2 regions of the Rheinheimera sp. MMS21-TC3 genome follow, and region 2 is predicted to be linked to the other one. Evidence: predicted binding sites of a transcription regulator. Region 2 holds the regulator's gene; the other holds the start of a gene.

Region 1 (7,893 bases), 1.7 Mb from region 2:
CTCAGAGTAAAGCAGAAAAGTTATTACTTTTACTGCTTTAAGAAATGCTTAAGTTACGGCTAAGGCTTACTTTCTAATAACTCTCTTAATGGGCTAGGCAGTAATTTACGCGACCTAACTGTGATGGCTTTTTCATGTTTTTGCCAAAGGATGCCTAAGTATATAATCAGTAAGCCAATAGCTGTTAATACCATTGGAAATAGCCAACTATCGTTGAAAACATTATAAGCTAAATAGCTAATGTAACCACAACAGCCTATAGCACCAAAAATAACAAAAACTCGCCGTACTAACACTACCCCTATACCTATCATAAATAAGTTAATGCAGAAGTAGAAAAACTTAGATAGCTCATCGTCCGAATGCTGCCAAGACAAACCGCCCCAGAAAGCAATAACACCAAACAAGTATAGCCAAAACGCATAATCAGCTTTATAACGTGAACGAATATCTACCCAAAATGCCAAGCCTATCATTAATAATCCCGTATAAAGGGAGACTAATTGCCGTATTTGCCATGAAAAATCATCGCCAGCAATCATTACCGAAATATCCATGGTTAAATACCATAGCGTTACTGCAATTGGCATGATTAAAAATGGATACTTATATTTCCAAGCTACAATAACAGCAACAATTAAGGTGCCCAGCTCCATATAAAGCCAATGCCACTGAACGTAGCGATGATAATCTTGATACTGGCTATGGTCTGGCCATACGCCTAGCCAATGCTGTAAACCATAAATTACTAAGGGCGTTAAGCAGACCACAAAAGTGGCGCAAATTCCCGCTGGGATAGCTAAATTTTTAGCGGCAAAAATATGAGTCAAAACCAGACCTATAACGGCATAAAGCAATGAGATTAATACAATTCCCCCTCCACCAAAGGATTCCCAACCTATCCCCATAAATAGTGTCATAGCACCAATAGCAATAAGGCCGCCTAAGTAATACAGGACATGAGTAAAAGTAAACCTTGCGCTATCTTGGGATTGACTCTGTAAAAATACAAACAGCGAGTCAGCTTGTTCAGATGAAATAATTTTCTTCTCAACAGCATCACCTAGCACCTTCCTTGTAACCTTCATAGCTGATCTCATTATTAGTATTTATATAATTATAACTGCTTGAGCATCCAAACATCACAGCCGTTGTGGATAGTGCCCGCTAATGGCTGCTGTAGATGTTTAAATCCTAACAGTTCATATAAGGCTATAGCGGTTGTCATGCTGTGTAAAGTATCTAAGTAGCACTGGCTATAACCGCTACTTTTTGCATACTCTAGGCACTTTTCGGTCAGTGTTTTACCTATACCTAGCCCTCTGCTCTGTGGTAGTAAAAACAATTTACGCAATTCACATACTTCACTGCTGCCATTAAACGGGGCAATACCACTACCGCCAACAACCTTGTTATTAACTAAAGCAATAAAATAGCGGCTAGCATCATAAGCATGATAATGCTGACTCATGGCTTCTACTTCCGGATCTGAAGGGCCAAACCCCTCGCCTATAGCACCAAACTCGGCACCTACCTGCTTAATTACCTCAGCAATTTTAGCGTCATATTGTGGGCTAATTTCTGTAATGACAACACTCAATGAAAGGCTCCGTAGTTAATTTATTTTGGCTAAAACACACTTGTAATCAGTAAAAGTAATATTAACACTAAGTGAGGAAAAGCCACTGTTGGTCGAACAGATTGAGCAATATACTCTTTAATAAGTAATAAACCGGTTAACTTAACTTTTTGGTATTCACTATTAAATTGAAATACACAAACTGCCTTAGTTGATAATTGGCTAGGTTCTAATTCACTTGGCAGCTTAAGATAAAGTTCCAACTGTAACAAACGTGGCTCTATTCTTGACTGAAAGGTTTTCCATATCGCGTCTTGTAACCACAATACCAGTAACAGTAGCACGATAAAAAAACTTGAAGCCTGTAATGTCACAGCCACTAGCATCACCACTATGCTAAGCATTTTTATATATAATGAGTGTTTTTCATAACTATCGTATTGGTTTTGTAGTAAACACCACTCTGTTGCTAAGGCTTTTTTGATCATTATTAACTTAACCTACTTTATGCATGCTTTTTCATTTCTTTGCTGCCAAGTCTATAGGCATCAATAATAGCTATAACCCATATTATTATTAACATATACAGATTAAAGCTTAATTCTTTGCTAACCAGCTCTGTTGTGGCATCTGTTGCGGCCGCGACAATGGCTGCACTGTCAAAAGGAATTTGCCCACTGCTCAATTGCTCAGCAATCTGTTGGGCTTTACTTATAATACTGCTGAAGATAAACAGCAAGGGTATTGAAAAAGCTACTACAAAAATTGCTGACATAACATATTTTTTAAGAAAAAAGTGGCCAGCGCCTGGATACAAAAAAGCCGATAATAATAGGGCTTTAACTGATTTATTCATCTTATTCCTACATTAATAATAACGCTAACAACCTAGTGTTTTAACGAGTGTACATGATTATTTTATTTGCACGAAAAATAAACAATTAAAGTTTCAGCCACAGCAACCGATAACATGACTAGTATGATACTAATATCAGATTTTCAGGAGCAAATTATGGCAATAACAACAGGCAATACACCAATAACTGGCGTAACTAAACAGACTACCCCCCCTAATAAAGCTGATAATGGCCAAACAATTAAAAATCAAGCGGCAGAATTAAAGCAAGCTAACAATTTGGGGATCTTGCGCGCTGCAGAGAAGGTATCGTTAAGTAGTAATAATGACTCTTTAAGCTTGTTATACAAAACAGCATTAGAAGGTATTAATGCTGAACTTGAACCAATAATGGGCACTAACGCAGCACAAAAAATATATGATTCTGGCATTGATACTTCGCCAGAAGCAACTGCTGAGCGTATCGTTAGCTTTGCTACTGCATTTTACGGTAAATACAAAGAGCAAAATCCGGGTAAATCAGAAGAAGAAAATCTAGAGAGCTTTTTAAAAGTGATAGGTGGCGGCATTGAAAAAGGCTTTGCTGATGCCAAAAATATTCTTAAAGGCTTGCAAGTTTATGAAGGTGAAGTAGAAAGCGGCGTAGATAAAACCTATGGCTTAGTCATGGATGGTTTAGCAAGTTTCAGAGAAAAAATGTTAGAGCAAGCAGCTAAGTCTGGACAAGAAGACAGTAACTTAGGCTAAAAATAACGCTCTACACTAAAGCCTAAATTAAGTTGACGGCCAGCTGCTGGTTCAAAAGAGCGGCCGTTTGCCTGATTTACCACTACCGAGCCGACATAGTCTTTATCCAGTACATTTGATCCGTACCAACACTTATTATAAAAGCCAAACCTAAACAATAAATCAACAACAGTGTTCTACTTAGGTCTTAGGCTATAAGTTAACAGTCATTATTCCATTAACCTATTAATTAACTACCGATTATTTAATAAGCTTTTAAAAAGCCCATAAAGCACTTTGACCTAGACAAGTTTAATAAACTTGCTTGCTTTTATTACTACTTTATGAGATACATCCATCTAGACGTCTAGGCGCTCAATTAGTTTTTTAAAATTTATAAGGGAAATAATATGCAAGGTAGTAAGTTTTTTAGTGTCACTTTAGTAACGTTGGCTTTATTGTCAACAAGTTACTTGGCACTTGCTGACAATTCGGCAATCACGCCTCAACTTGAAGTGCCACATTGGCCGCACACACAATATGACTCTACGCCAACTGTAGAAGATATATTAGGCTATCCAGCAGCGAGCCGTGTCAGTAGCCCTGAACAAATCGTCACCTATTTTGAAAGCTTAGCTGCGGCTCATCCTGATAAAATTAAGCTGTTTGATTATGGTAAAACATGGGAAGGTCGGCGTTTATTTTATGCGGTAATTTCTTCTGCAGACAACATCGCAAAACTTGCTGACCATCAACAATCAATAGCCGCATTAGCCGATCCTAGAGTGACTAACGCAAGTACAGCGAAAAAGCTAATTACAGAGTTACCAGGTAGCATTTGGATTGGTGCCAGTGTTCATGGTAATGAAATTTCACCAGCAGAAGCCACTTTAGTGACGGCTTGGCATTTACTGGCTAGCCAAGCAACAGAAAACCAGCAGTTATTAAACAATACTCTTATTTATCTAGACCCACTGCAAAATCCCGATGGCCGCGCCCGCTTTGTTAGCCGTTATTATTCAACAGTAGGAATAGAACCTTCATCTGACCGCTTATCAGCAGAGCATAATGAAGCTTGGCCCAATGGCCGTACTAACCATTATTTATTTGATTTAAACCGTGATTGGTTTGCATTAACCCAACCAGAAACGCGTGGCAAAGTCGCTGCTTTTCTAAAAGCCTTACCTTTACACTTTATTGATTCACATGAAATGGGTGGCGACTCCACTTTCTTTTTTGCTCCATCAGCCGAGCCTTTAAATCCGCTGGTTACTCCCAATCAACGCAATAGTTTAACTAGGTTAGGTAAGAATAATGGCCGTTGGTTTGATCGCTTTGGCTATGATTACTTTACCGCGGAAATTTTTGATCTGTTTTATCCAGGCTATGGTGGCAACTGGCCAAACTACTCTGGCAGTTTAGCTACTACTTATGAAATGGCGTCGGCGCGGGGCCATCACTTTACCACCCAAAGAGGTGATGTTTTAACTTATGCTGATGGCGTACAACGTAATTTCGTTGCTTATTTATCCAGTATTGAAAATGTTGCCAATAATCGCCAAGCATTATTAGAAAACTTTTATGACTATCGCCGTAGCGCGTTAGATAAAGGTGGTCAACGTCAAGCCGTACAGTCTTACATCTTACCGAATCAGCGTGATGCTGCTGGGCACCAGCGTTTAGCCGCCATTTTAACCGAGCAAGGCATTGAAGTACGCCAGACCAGTAAAGATTTCCAAGCCTGCGGCAAACAATACCAAGCCGGTGCTTATGTTATTGACGCCGCTCAACCAAGCCATCACTTAGTACGCGCGTTACTTGATGCAGACGTACCTTTAGATCCTAAATTTTTGGCTGAACAAGAGCGTTTGCGAGCGAATAACTTACGGCCACAAATTTACGATGTTACCGCTTGGTCATTACCGCATTTGTATAACTTAGATTTAGTAACCTGCACCAAAACCGTGAGTGTTAGTGCTGATTTAGTAGGTAGCAAACGTATTCTGTCGGGCACTATTCAACCAGGTGATGCAACTTATGGTTATATTGTTCGTTGGGGCGATATGAATGCTGGTCGGTTATTAACCGCAGCCTTACGCGAAGGTTTGTCATTACGCAGCGCGGACAGTAGCTTTAAACACCAAGACGGCAGAGAATTCCCAGCCGGCACATTAGTGTTTTCACGAGCCGCAAATCCGGCAAATTTAACCGAGCGCTTAACCAAGTTAGCAGAACAGTCTGGCGCTAATATCGAGCCATTAGCGAATAGCTGGATTACAAGCGGACCTAGTATTGGCTCGCGTGCATTTACTCCAGTATTGGCTCCTAAAGTGGCCGTTTTATGGGATGAGCCCACGAGTGTTCTTAGTGCCGGCAGCACACGTTTCATTATCGAGCGTGAATTTAACTACCCAACAACCGCTATTCGCTCTAGTCAGCTACAAAATGCAGACTTATCGGCTTATCAAGTCATTATTTTGCCAGCAACGAATCAAGCTGGAGCCTATGAAAAAGCATTAGGCGAACCAGGCCGAGAAAACCTGCGGGATTGGGTGAAAAAAGGTGGTGTAATCATTACCCTTGGCAATGCAACCGGCTTCGCCGTGTCAGGTAAAAAACCTTTGTTACAAAGTAGCTTAATCAGCACCCTAAACGAAGCTAAAGAAAACACTTTTGATCGCGTGCCTGGCATCATTGCACGCAGCACGGTAGATCAAGAACATTGGCTAACTGCAGGTGTACCAGAGCAACTTTTCACCAACTATATTGGCACAGAGACTTATGCCGCTTTGCCTATCTCTAAAGGACGTAATGTTATTAACTTTGCTGATGCAGATAACTTAGTCGCTAGCGGTCATTTATGGGCAGAAAATCGTCAGCAATTGGCAGGTCGTCCATACTTATTGGTTCAACCAGAACATAAAGGACTAGTCATTAGCTTTACTCAGGAGCCAAATTTACGCGCTTACCAACATGGCCAATTTGTTTTATTGTTAAACGCTATTTTCCGAGGAGCAGCACACGCCTCACCTGTACGCTAATTTGAACCATAACTTTAAACGTAATAGGCAAACACTAGCCCTAGTATAGGGCTAGATACATTAACAAGGATGAATTTAAGCGCTAAAAAATTCTCGATATCAGACCTTTCGTTTACTTTTTAATTTTGGTCAATTAAGACTATTTTGTTGTGACCCAAAGCGCATGCACTATTCCTGGAAACAGAAATAGCAGGCACAAAACAATATTAATTAAGAGTTGCTTACCAACGCCTTCCTTTAATAAAACAGCAACCGGTGGCAATAAAAGTGCCAGTACAATTAATAAAACTTTATCCATGATGAGTTCCTCTTTTTTTAATTTTTAATTGGCTAGAATTTATATAAGCACTGTATATTTAGTCTACTCAATTAATAGCTTAGTGGAATAAATGTGAATGATGGGTGATTTAATGAAAATTAATCTAAATAAAAATTAAAGTTTTATTTCATGCAACCGATAACCTGATTAATACTAAACTAATCTCGGCTTTGCAGGAGCTAAATTATGTCTATTACTTCAGGTAGTAATACATCCACTATCGGCGCAACAAAACCTAACGCAACCCCCGTTAAAGCCGATGAAAACAAACAAATTAAATATCAAGCTGATCAATTAAAACAGGCTAATAACCTAGGAATAATGCGTGCAGCTGAAAAAGTATCATTAAGTAGTAACAACGACTCATTAAGCTTGTTATACAAAACAGCATTAGAAGGTATTAATGCTGAACTTGAACCGATATTGGGGCCTAATGCTGCGCAAAAAATATATGACTCTGGCATTGATACTTCACCCGAAGCCACGGCAGAGCGTATTGTTGGCTTTGCTACTGCATTTTATGGCAAATATAAAGAGCAAAACCCGGGCAAATCTGAAGAAGAAAATCTAGATAACTTTTTGAAAGTTATTGGCGGTGGCATTGAAAAAGGTTTTGCCGATGCAAAAGATATTCTAAAAGGCTTACAAGTCTATGAAGGCGAAGTTGAAAGCGGCGTAGACAAAACCTATGGTTTAGTGATGAAAGGTCTAAGTAGCTTTCGTGAAAAAATGTTAGAGCTGGCAGCCAATCCACCGCAAAATGATAGCAAAAATGCAGAATAGCCACCCCTAATCAACTATAAAAAGAAATATCCGCGTTAATATTGAGGTATTTCTTTTTACATTCTTATCTTATTAAATTCATTACGTTTAAACGCTCTGCTAATCGGCCAATAGAGAAATTCACTTAGTTAAATATAACTTATTTGATTCTTATCAATGAAACTACCTTAGTTACTTGTACACTAAATTGTCAGTAATTTATTAGGGACATATATTATGCCACAACGCGGTTATATTGAATTTATTCAGTCACAGCAATTGCCGTGGCAGCGTATTGGTGGTGGCTTAGCTAGGCCTAATGTTGAGTACAAAATGCTCAGTCGTAACCCTGAAGATGGTGCTTGTTCTATTCTAATGCGCTATCCCGCTGGTTGGTCACAAACAGGTGCCGAGCATATTCAGGCCGACTAAGCTAGGCAATGCAACGATAATCCTATCCGTGTCTTAGCACTTGCTGGGCCTTTGCTTAGTTTGAACGGGTAAAATATCTGGAATGGTCACTTGAGAGAGGCGAGCCAGGTTAAATGACTATTTTCACCCGCTTAATAAAATGTTGAACATGCCTATCAATAGCTAACACTGCCAATAA
Region 2 (7,893 bases):
GCTATTATTGTCTATTGGTACCGCTATTATTGTTACTCGACAAAATAAATCTGAAGATATGGGACAACAAATGACGGCACAGTTGGGCAATACCCAAGTGCTATTTGTTGCTGCAGGTGTACTAACCTTAATGGGTGTAGTGCCAGGTATGCCACACTTTTCATTTTTATCGCTAGCCGCTATTGTTGGTGGTTTAGCTTATATGATGCATAAGCGTGGTAAAGAGGCAAAAGCCGAGCTTATTACCCGTGATGCTGAAGCTGTGTCTGCAAGTGCGCCTCAAGTTAATAAAGAGATTGGTTGGGATGATGTGCAAGGCGTTGATGTTATTGGCTTAGAAGTAGGGTATCGCTTAATTCCGCTAGTTGATAAAAGCCAAGGTGGCGAGCTATTAAATCGGATTAAAGGCGTGCGTAAAAAGTTATCACAAGAATTAGGGTTTTTAATTCCAGCAGTGCATATTCGTGATAATTTAGATTTAGAACCAAACAGTTACCGGATGACGTTAATGGGTGTAATTAGTGGTGAAAGTGAATTGCGTCATGATAATGAGTTAGCTATTAATCCTGGGCAAGTGTTTGGCACTGTTAAAGGTATAGAAACAAAAGATCCTGCTTTTGGTTTAGATGCAGTCTGGATAGCTAAAGAACAGCGTGAACATGCGCAAACTTTAGGCTATACCGTAGTAGACGCGGCTACGGTAGTTGCCACCCATTTAAGTCAAATTCTTACTAATCATGCCGCTAGTTTATTAGGACACGAAGAGGTACAAAATTTATTAGATATGCTGGCAAAACAGTCACCAAAACTGGTTGAAGGTTTAGTACCAGATGTTTTACCGCTAACAGTAGTAGTAAAGGTATTACAAAACTTACTGCAAGAAGGCGTGCCAATACGGGATATGCGGACTATTGTGCAAACCTTAGTGGAGTATGGGCCGAAAAGTCAGGATGTTGATGTATTAACCGCAGCTTGTCGGATTGCCCTGCGCCGCTTAATAGTGCAAGAAGTAGGCGGCAGTCGTAGTGAAATACCGGTGATAACCTTTGCGCCAGAGCTTGAGCAAATGCTGCATCAGTCCATGCAAGCCGCGGGTAATGATGGTGCGGGTATCGAGCCTGGCCTAGCCGACCGTATTCAGCAGTCATTACAAGATGCTTATCAAAATCAAGAATTAAGTGGCGATAGTGCTGTTTTATTAACGTCAGGAATTTTACGCACAGTTATGGCACGATTCGTGAAGTATACCATTCCAGGATTGAGAGTATTGTCATATCAAGAGATACCTGATGATAAACAAATTCGTATTGTTAGTGTTATTGGTCAGGCTTCTTAGGAGTAATTCATGAAAATAAAACGTTTTGTAGCAAAAGACATGCGTAGTGCTTTAGCCGAAATAAAAGAATTCCTTGGGCCGGATGCTATTATCTTATCAAACAAAAAAATTGCCGAAGGGGTTGAGATAGTTGCTGCTATTGATAATGAAGTTGCACTAGTAAAGGCGGCAGCTCAACCAGCAGTTAAGCCGGCTGAACCACGCTTTCAAGCCAGAGTAGATGACAGCGATGACACTGAAGCAGGAGCTGATTCATTAAAAGCATTATTAGCCCGGCAGATGCTAAAGCAGCAGAACGAAGCAGGGGCTAATGACCAGCCAACTAAAGCAACTGCCGCAGGTTTTACACGTCAGCCACAATCAGAGCGGCCAAATAGTTTTGAACGTCAAAATTCTGGCAGTTTTTCGACTAATGCTCAGGCTACTAATAACGCGCAATTTACCGAGCTCAGTAAGCTGCAGCAGCAACAAGCTAGTTTAATGCAACAGCAAATGGATTCTATGCGCAATGAAATGCTATCTATGCGCCAGTTGTTACAGCACCAAGTATCAGGTTTAATGTGGCAAGATCTAGCACGCCGCGAGCCGGTACGAGCTTTAGTAATAGAAAACTTACAGCAATTAGGCTTATCTGAACAAGTAGCCGATCAGTTGGCTTGCTTTATGTCAGAAGAAATGAACGCTAATGATGCTTGGCAAGCAGCCTTAGAGTTGTTAGCGGGACAAATTAGTACTACTAATGATGATATTTTACGTCGTGGTGGTGTTGTGGCTTTAGTTGGCCCTACAGGTGTAGGTAAAACCACAACAGTGGCTAAGCTAGCTGCCGAATTTGCTCGTCGTCATGGCGCTGACCAAGTTGCTCTGATCACAACTGATTGTTATCGTATAGGGGCTTACGAGCAATTAGCTACTTTTGGTCGTATAATTGGCTGCCCCGTTAAATTAGCAAAAGATAGCGAAGAATTAACGTTATTAATTAATCAGTTACAACAGCGTAAACTTATTTTGATTGATACGGCAGGCATGAGTCAACGCGACATACGTTTAGCCGATAAACTTGCTACACTAGTGCATAATAGCCATGTCAAAATAAATAGTTATCTGGTATTGTCAGCTACAGCACAGGCGCGCGTGATGCAAGAAAGCGTCACTCATTTTAAGCGTATACCGTTATCGGGTTGCATTTTTACTAAACTTGACGAATGTCTAAGCTTAGGAGAAGTAATTAACGTGGCAATTCAAAATGCATTACCAGTAAGCTATTTAACTAATGGTCAGCGTGTACCCGAAGATATAGCGGTGGCTGATGCCACAGCGCTAGTGCAACAGGCAGAAACATTAAGATTGGCACAAAGTAGTACGGTTCATCAATGGTATAATGATGAGATGGATCGGGTGGAAGGGACCTATGCATAATCATGACAATTTTGATGATCAAGCTACTGGCCTGAGAAAAATGAATAAACAAATGGTAAAAGTTATCTCAGTAAGTGGCGGTAAAGGTGGCGTAGGTAAAACTAACGTCTCACTTAACTTGGCCATGGCGTTATCGCAATTAGGTAAAAAAGTCATAGTGCTTGATGCAGACTTAGGCTTAGCTAACTGTGACGTCATGCTTGGATTACGGGTTGAAAAAAACCTATCTCATGTACTTTCTGGTGAAGTTTCGTTAGATGATATTATTATTGAAGGTCCTTTTGGTATAAAAATTATACCGGCATCTTCAGGCTCACAAAGCATGACAGAGTTGGCACCGGCAGAGCATGCTGGCTTAATTCGTGCTTTTAGTGAAATGGAAACGGCGGTAGATGTATTATTAGTTGATACCGCTGCAGGTATCTCCGATATGGTACTTAGCTTTTCAAGAGCATCGCAAGATGTCATGGTGGTGGTCTGTGATGAACCTTCGTCCATTACTGATGCTTATGCGTTAATGAAGATCTTGAGTCGTGATCATGGTGTTGATAAGTTTAAAATTGTCGCCAACATGGTACGAAGCGTTAAAGAAGGCCAAGAGCTATTTGCCAAGCTAACTCGAGTAACAGATCGATTTTTAGATGTTAATCTCGAACTAGTTGCAACTGTACCTTATGATGAAAATGTCCGAAAAGCAGCCCGTAAACAAAAAGCCTTTATTGAAGCTTTTCCTAAAACACCTGCTAGTATGGCAATAAAAAGTTTGGCATTAAAAGCAGGTAAGTGGCCATTACCTGATATGGCATCTGGGCATTTAGAGTTTTTCTTAGAGCAATTAATTGACTCTCATCCGGAGCGAGGCATAGTGTGAATAGTAAACTAGCGGCTTATGGCGGTGTTGATCGCATGCAGCAATTGGTAGATCAGCACACGACTTTAGTTAAGCGTATTGCCTATCATTTGTTAGCGCGATTGCCGGCAAGTGTGCTGGTTGATGATTTAATTCAATCGGGCATGATAGGATTGATCGAAGCAGCAAAGAATTTTGATGGTAGCAAAGGTGCTAGTTTTGAAACTTTTGCTGGTATACGTATCCGTGGTGCTATGCTAGATGAAATGCGCCGTGGCGATTGGACACCGCGTTCTGTTCATCGCAATGCCCGTTTAATTGCCGATACTATTGCAGAATTAGAAGCCGCTTATGGTCGTGATATTAAAGATTATGAAGTAGCTGAAAAGCTAAACATGTCTTTAGATGAGTATCATCATATACTGAGTGATATAAGCAGTGGTAGAATAATTGGTATTGAAGATCTTGGTGTATCTGAAGATGTTATTGTTAGTGCAGACGATACTGGCAGTGATCAGTTATTTGATATCCAAGCTAATAGTGCATTTCAGCAAGATTTAGTGGCAACCATAAGTAATTTACCTGAGCGGGAAGCCTTGGTATTATCATTATATTATAACGAAGAGCTAAATTTAAAAGAGATTGGCGCAGTATTAAATGTAAGTGAATCTCGAGTGAGCCAGATACATAGTCAGGCTCTTATTAGATTAAAAGCCAGAATGCAAGACTGGGCATAACCTTGTATTGAGTTAGCTGTCATATCTCGTTGGAGGAGATTTTGGATAAAAACATGAAAATTCTTGTGGTTGATGATTTCTCAACCATGAGACGCATAATAAAAAATCTGTTACGCGATCTCGGCTTTACTAATGTTGCTGAAGCTGATGATGGCAGTACAGCTTTACCTATGTTACAGAACTCTGAATTTGATTTTGTAGTTACCGATTGGAATATGCCAGGTATGCAAGGTATAGATTTGCTGCGAGCTATTCGCGCCGACGCCAAGCTTAAGCATATACCCGTATTAATGGTAACGGCAGAAGCGAAAAAAGAACAAATTATTGCAGCGGCTCAAGCCGGTGTAAACGGTTATATAGTCAAGCCTTTTACTGCTGCCACTCTACAAGAAAAACTAGCTAAAGTTTTTGAGCGTTTAGGCTAATCGTCACTGACAGGGGAGTCATATTATGACGATGATAACTGAACCGGTAATTTCTTTACAGCAAGCGAGGCAGCTAGTTGAACTGCTTGAAACTGAGCAATATGAATCGGCTAATAGTCTTATTCAAGAATTGGTGGTGCCTGATACCTCTGAATTATTTGCTGAAGTAGGCAAACTTACCCGCCAGCTACATAATTCATTAGAAAGTTTTCATCTAGATCCAGCTTTAAATGATTTAGTAGAAGAAGACATACCCGACGCCAAAAAACGGTTAGCGCATGTTATAGGTATGACAGAACAAGCAGCCAATCGCACTATGGATGCTGTTGAGTCTTGCTTGCCAATTGCCGATAATATTTCCCAACAATTAACTGTTATTCAACCGCAATGGCAACAGTTAATGCAAAGACAATTACAATTAGGTGACTTTAAACGCTTATGTCACCATATTGATGATTTTATAGCTCAAGCCAATATAGATTCGAAAACGCTAAATGGCTTACTTACCGACGTTTTAATGGCGCAAGATTATCAAGACCTAACTGGGCAAATTTTGAGCCGAGTGATTGAGTTAGTACGTGAGGTTGAAGAGAGTTTAATTGGATTGCTAACAGCATTTAATCAGTCAGGTGCTGTAGGTCCTGCAGGGGTAGCGAAAAAATCAAAAGTATCGTCACGGGGTGTAGAAGGACCTATTTTAGATGCTGGAGAGCGTGAAGATGTGGTAAATGGTCAAGACGATGTCGATGATTTACTTTCCAGTTTAGGCTTTTAAAAGAGGTATTCGAGCATGAGCTTTGATATGGATGAAGATATTTTACAGGACTTCCTCGTCGAAGCAGGTGAGATACTTGAATTATTGCAAGAGCAGCTAGTTGAACTAGAAAATAATCCTGACGATGCTAATTTATTAAATGCTATTTTCCGAGGCTTTCATACCGTTAAAGGTGGCGCAGGGTTTTTAGCCTTAACAGAATTAGTTGATGCTTGTCATGGTGCTGAAAACGTATTTGATTTGCTACGTACCGGTAAGCGCCGTGTTACCGCTGAGTTGATGGATGTTATATTACAATCTTTAGATAGTATTAATGCCATGTTTGTTGCGGTGATAAATCGTCAAGCATTAACACCGGCTCCAGCTGAGTTACTCAAGGCTTTAGAGTTTTATAGTCAGCCAGAGTCTGAATCAGAATCTGCACCCGCACCACCAACTATAGCTGAGCCTGTAGTTGAGTCACAAGACAGTCAAGTTGATGCCGAGCCTAATGAGGGCGGTATAGACGAAATGACTGAAGATGAGTTTGAGCGTATCTTAGATGAGCTGCATGGTAAGGCACCTAAAGCTACGCAAGCTGAGCCTTTAGCCGAAGATGATTTAAAGCGGCCAACTAATAATAGCGACGATATTACTGATGATGAATTTGAAGCTATTTTAGATCAGCTACATGGCAAGGGTGTTTTTATTCCTGAAGCGGCCACTACTGGCCAAGTAGGTACTACAACGTCTAAGCAACCAGCATCAAGCAGCTCAGCATCAACAGATGACGATGAGTTTGATGAGGATGATTTTGAAGCTTTACTTGATCAGCTTCATGGTAAAGGCAAAGCGCCTACTGTTGCAGTAGAGCAAACTGAAAATAAACAACCATCTAGCCCAACCGCTGCAGAAAAAACAGCAGCTACAGCAAAAGCAGCCGAAGCTACAGCTAGCCCTACAGAAGTAGCACCAGCTGCAAACATAGCAGCAACACAGCAAGTACAAACAGAAACTACCGTTAGGGTTGATACTAAGCGTTTAGATCAAATCATGAACTTAGTCGGTGAGTTAGTGTTAGTGCGAAACCGGCTGTTAAGCTTGTCGGGCAGTGTTCAGAATGAAAGCATGAGTAAAACTATTGCTAACTTAGATGTCGTCACAGGCGATATTCAAGGTGCAGTAATGAAAACTCGAATGCAGCCCATTAAAAAGGTATTTGGCCGTTTCCCACGCGTAGTGCGTGATATGGCACGTTCTTTAAAGAAAGATATAGAGTTAATTTTAGAAGGCGAAGAAACGGATTTAGATAAAAACCTAGTAGAAGCCTTAGCCGATCCTTTAGTGCATTTAGTTCGAAACTCAGTAGATCATGGTATAGAAATGCCAGATGTACGTGAAAAAGCCGGTAAAAAACGAGTTGGTACTGTTAAACTTTCTGCCGAGCAAGCTGGCGATCATATTTTATTAAGCATCCATGATGATGGTGCGGGTATGGACCCGGAAAAGTTAAAAAGTATCGCCATCAAGCGGGGCATTCTTGATGTAGATAGTGCTGCCCGCCTGTCAGATACTGAAGCTTTTAATTTGATTTTTGCACCTGGGTTTTCAACCAAAGAGCAAATATCAGATATTTCAGGCCGTGGCGTTGGCATGGATGTGGTTAAAACAAAAATTACTCAACTAAACGGCTCAGTGCAAATTCAATCTAAACTAGGTGAAGGTACGTTACTAGAAATAAAAGTACCCTTAACCTTAGCTATATTACCGACCTTAATGGTGTTAGTGGGTAAGCAAACTTTCGCTTTACCTTTGGCTGGTGTCAGTGAAATCTTCCATTTAGATTTAAATAAAAGCAATATAGTTGATGGTCAATTAACCGTTGTTGTGCGTAATAAAGCTATTCCGTTATTCTTTTTAGAGCATTGGTTAGTTAAAGGTTCAGAGAAAAAGCGCCGCCGTGAACAAGGGCATGTAGTTATTGTTCAGCTTGGTACCCAACAAGTTGGTTTTGTTGTTGACTCATTAATAGGCCAAGAAGAAGTAGTGATTAAGCCTTTAGATCGCTTATTACAAGGTACGCCAGGTATGGCTGGGGCAACTATTACGTCTGATGGTGGCATAGCACTGATCTTGGATGTACCTAGTTTACTTACCCATTATGCTAAAAAGTCAAAAATTAAATTAGACCGCTTCAGTAAAGGGCGAGGTGAGTAGAGCATTATGGCCATACGCGTCTTGGTTGTTGATGATTCAAGCTTTTTCCGCCGTCGGCTGACAGAAATATTAGCGAAAGATCCTGATATTGAAGTGATAGATACGGCAATTAATGGTCGAGAGGCGGTGGATAAAGCTAAAGCATTACAACCAGA

The links. Region 2 encodes FliA, which starts transcription of late flagellar genes. Its sites were predicted from a motif close to GCTAAAGTTNNNNNNNNNNCNGCCGATA; they were not measured.
Region 1: RDV63_RS04440 (DUF5610 domain-containing protein) is a predicted target of FliA. The motif match lies at 2,520-2,547, and genes of this name have one in related genera.

What each region holds. Positions count from the first base shown of each region.
Region 1 covers NZ_CP135084.1:872,380-880,272, reverse strand. Annotated here, with positions in the region: gene RDV63_RS04465 (Rrf2 family transcriptional regulator) at 1-10, shown strand, start outside; gene RDV63_RS04460 (DUF2157 domain-containing protein) at 60-1,088, opposite strand; gene RDV63_RS04455 (GNAT family N-acetyltransferase) at 1,118-1,600, opposite strand; gene RDV63_RS04450 (hypothetical protein) at 1,630-2,067, opposite strand; gene RDV63_RS04445 (DUF6677 family protein) at 2,085-2,435, opposite strand; gene RDV63_RS04440 (DUF5610 domain-containing protein) at 2,592-3,182, shown strand; gene RDV63_RS04435 (M14 family zinc carboxypeptidase) at 3,572-6,202, shown strand; gene RDV63_RS04430 (YqaE/Pmp3 family membrane protein) at 6,342-6,500, opposite strand; gene RDV63_RS04425 (DUF5610 domain-containing protein) at 6,708-7,304, shown strand; gene RDV63_RS04420 (hypothetical protein) at 7,521-7,715, shown strand.
Region 2 covers NZ_CP135084.1:2,611,022-2,618,914, reverse strand. Annotated here, with positions in the region: gene flhA (flagellar biosynthesis protein FlhA) at 1-1,336, shown strand, start outside; gene flhF (flagellar biosynthesis protein FlhF) at 1,346-2,755, shown strand; gene RDV63_RS12710 (MinD/ParA family protein) at 2,796-3,626, shown strand; gene RDV63_RS12705 (RNA polymerase sigma factor FliA) at 3,662-4,342, shown strand; gene cheY (chemotaxis response regulator CheY) at 4,384-4,767, shown strand; gene RDV63_RS12695 (protein phosphatase CheZ) at 4,793-5,542, shown strand; gene RDV63_RS12690 (chemotaxis protein CheA) at 5,558-7,738, shown strand; gene RDV63_RS12685 (chemotaxis response regulator protein-glutamate methylesterase) at 7,745-7,893, shown strand, end outside.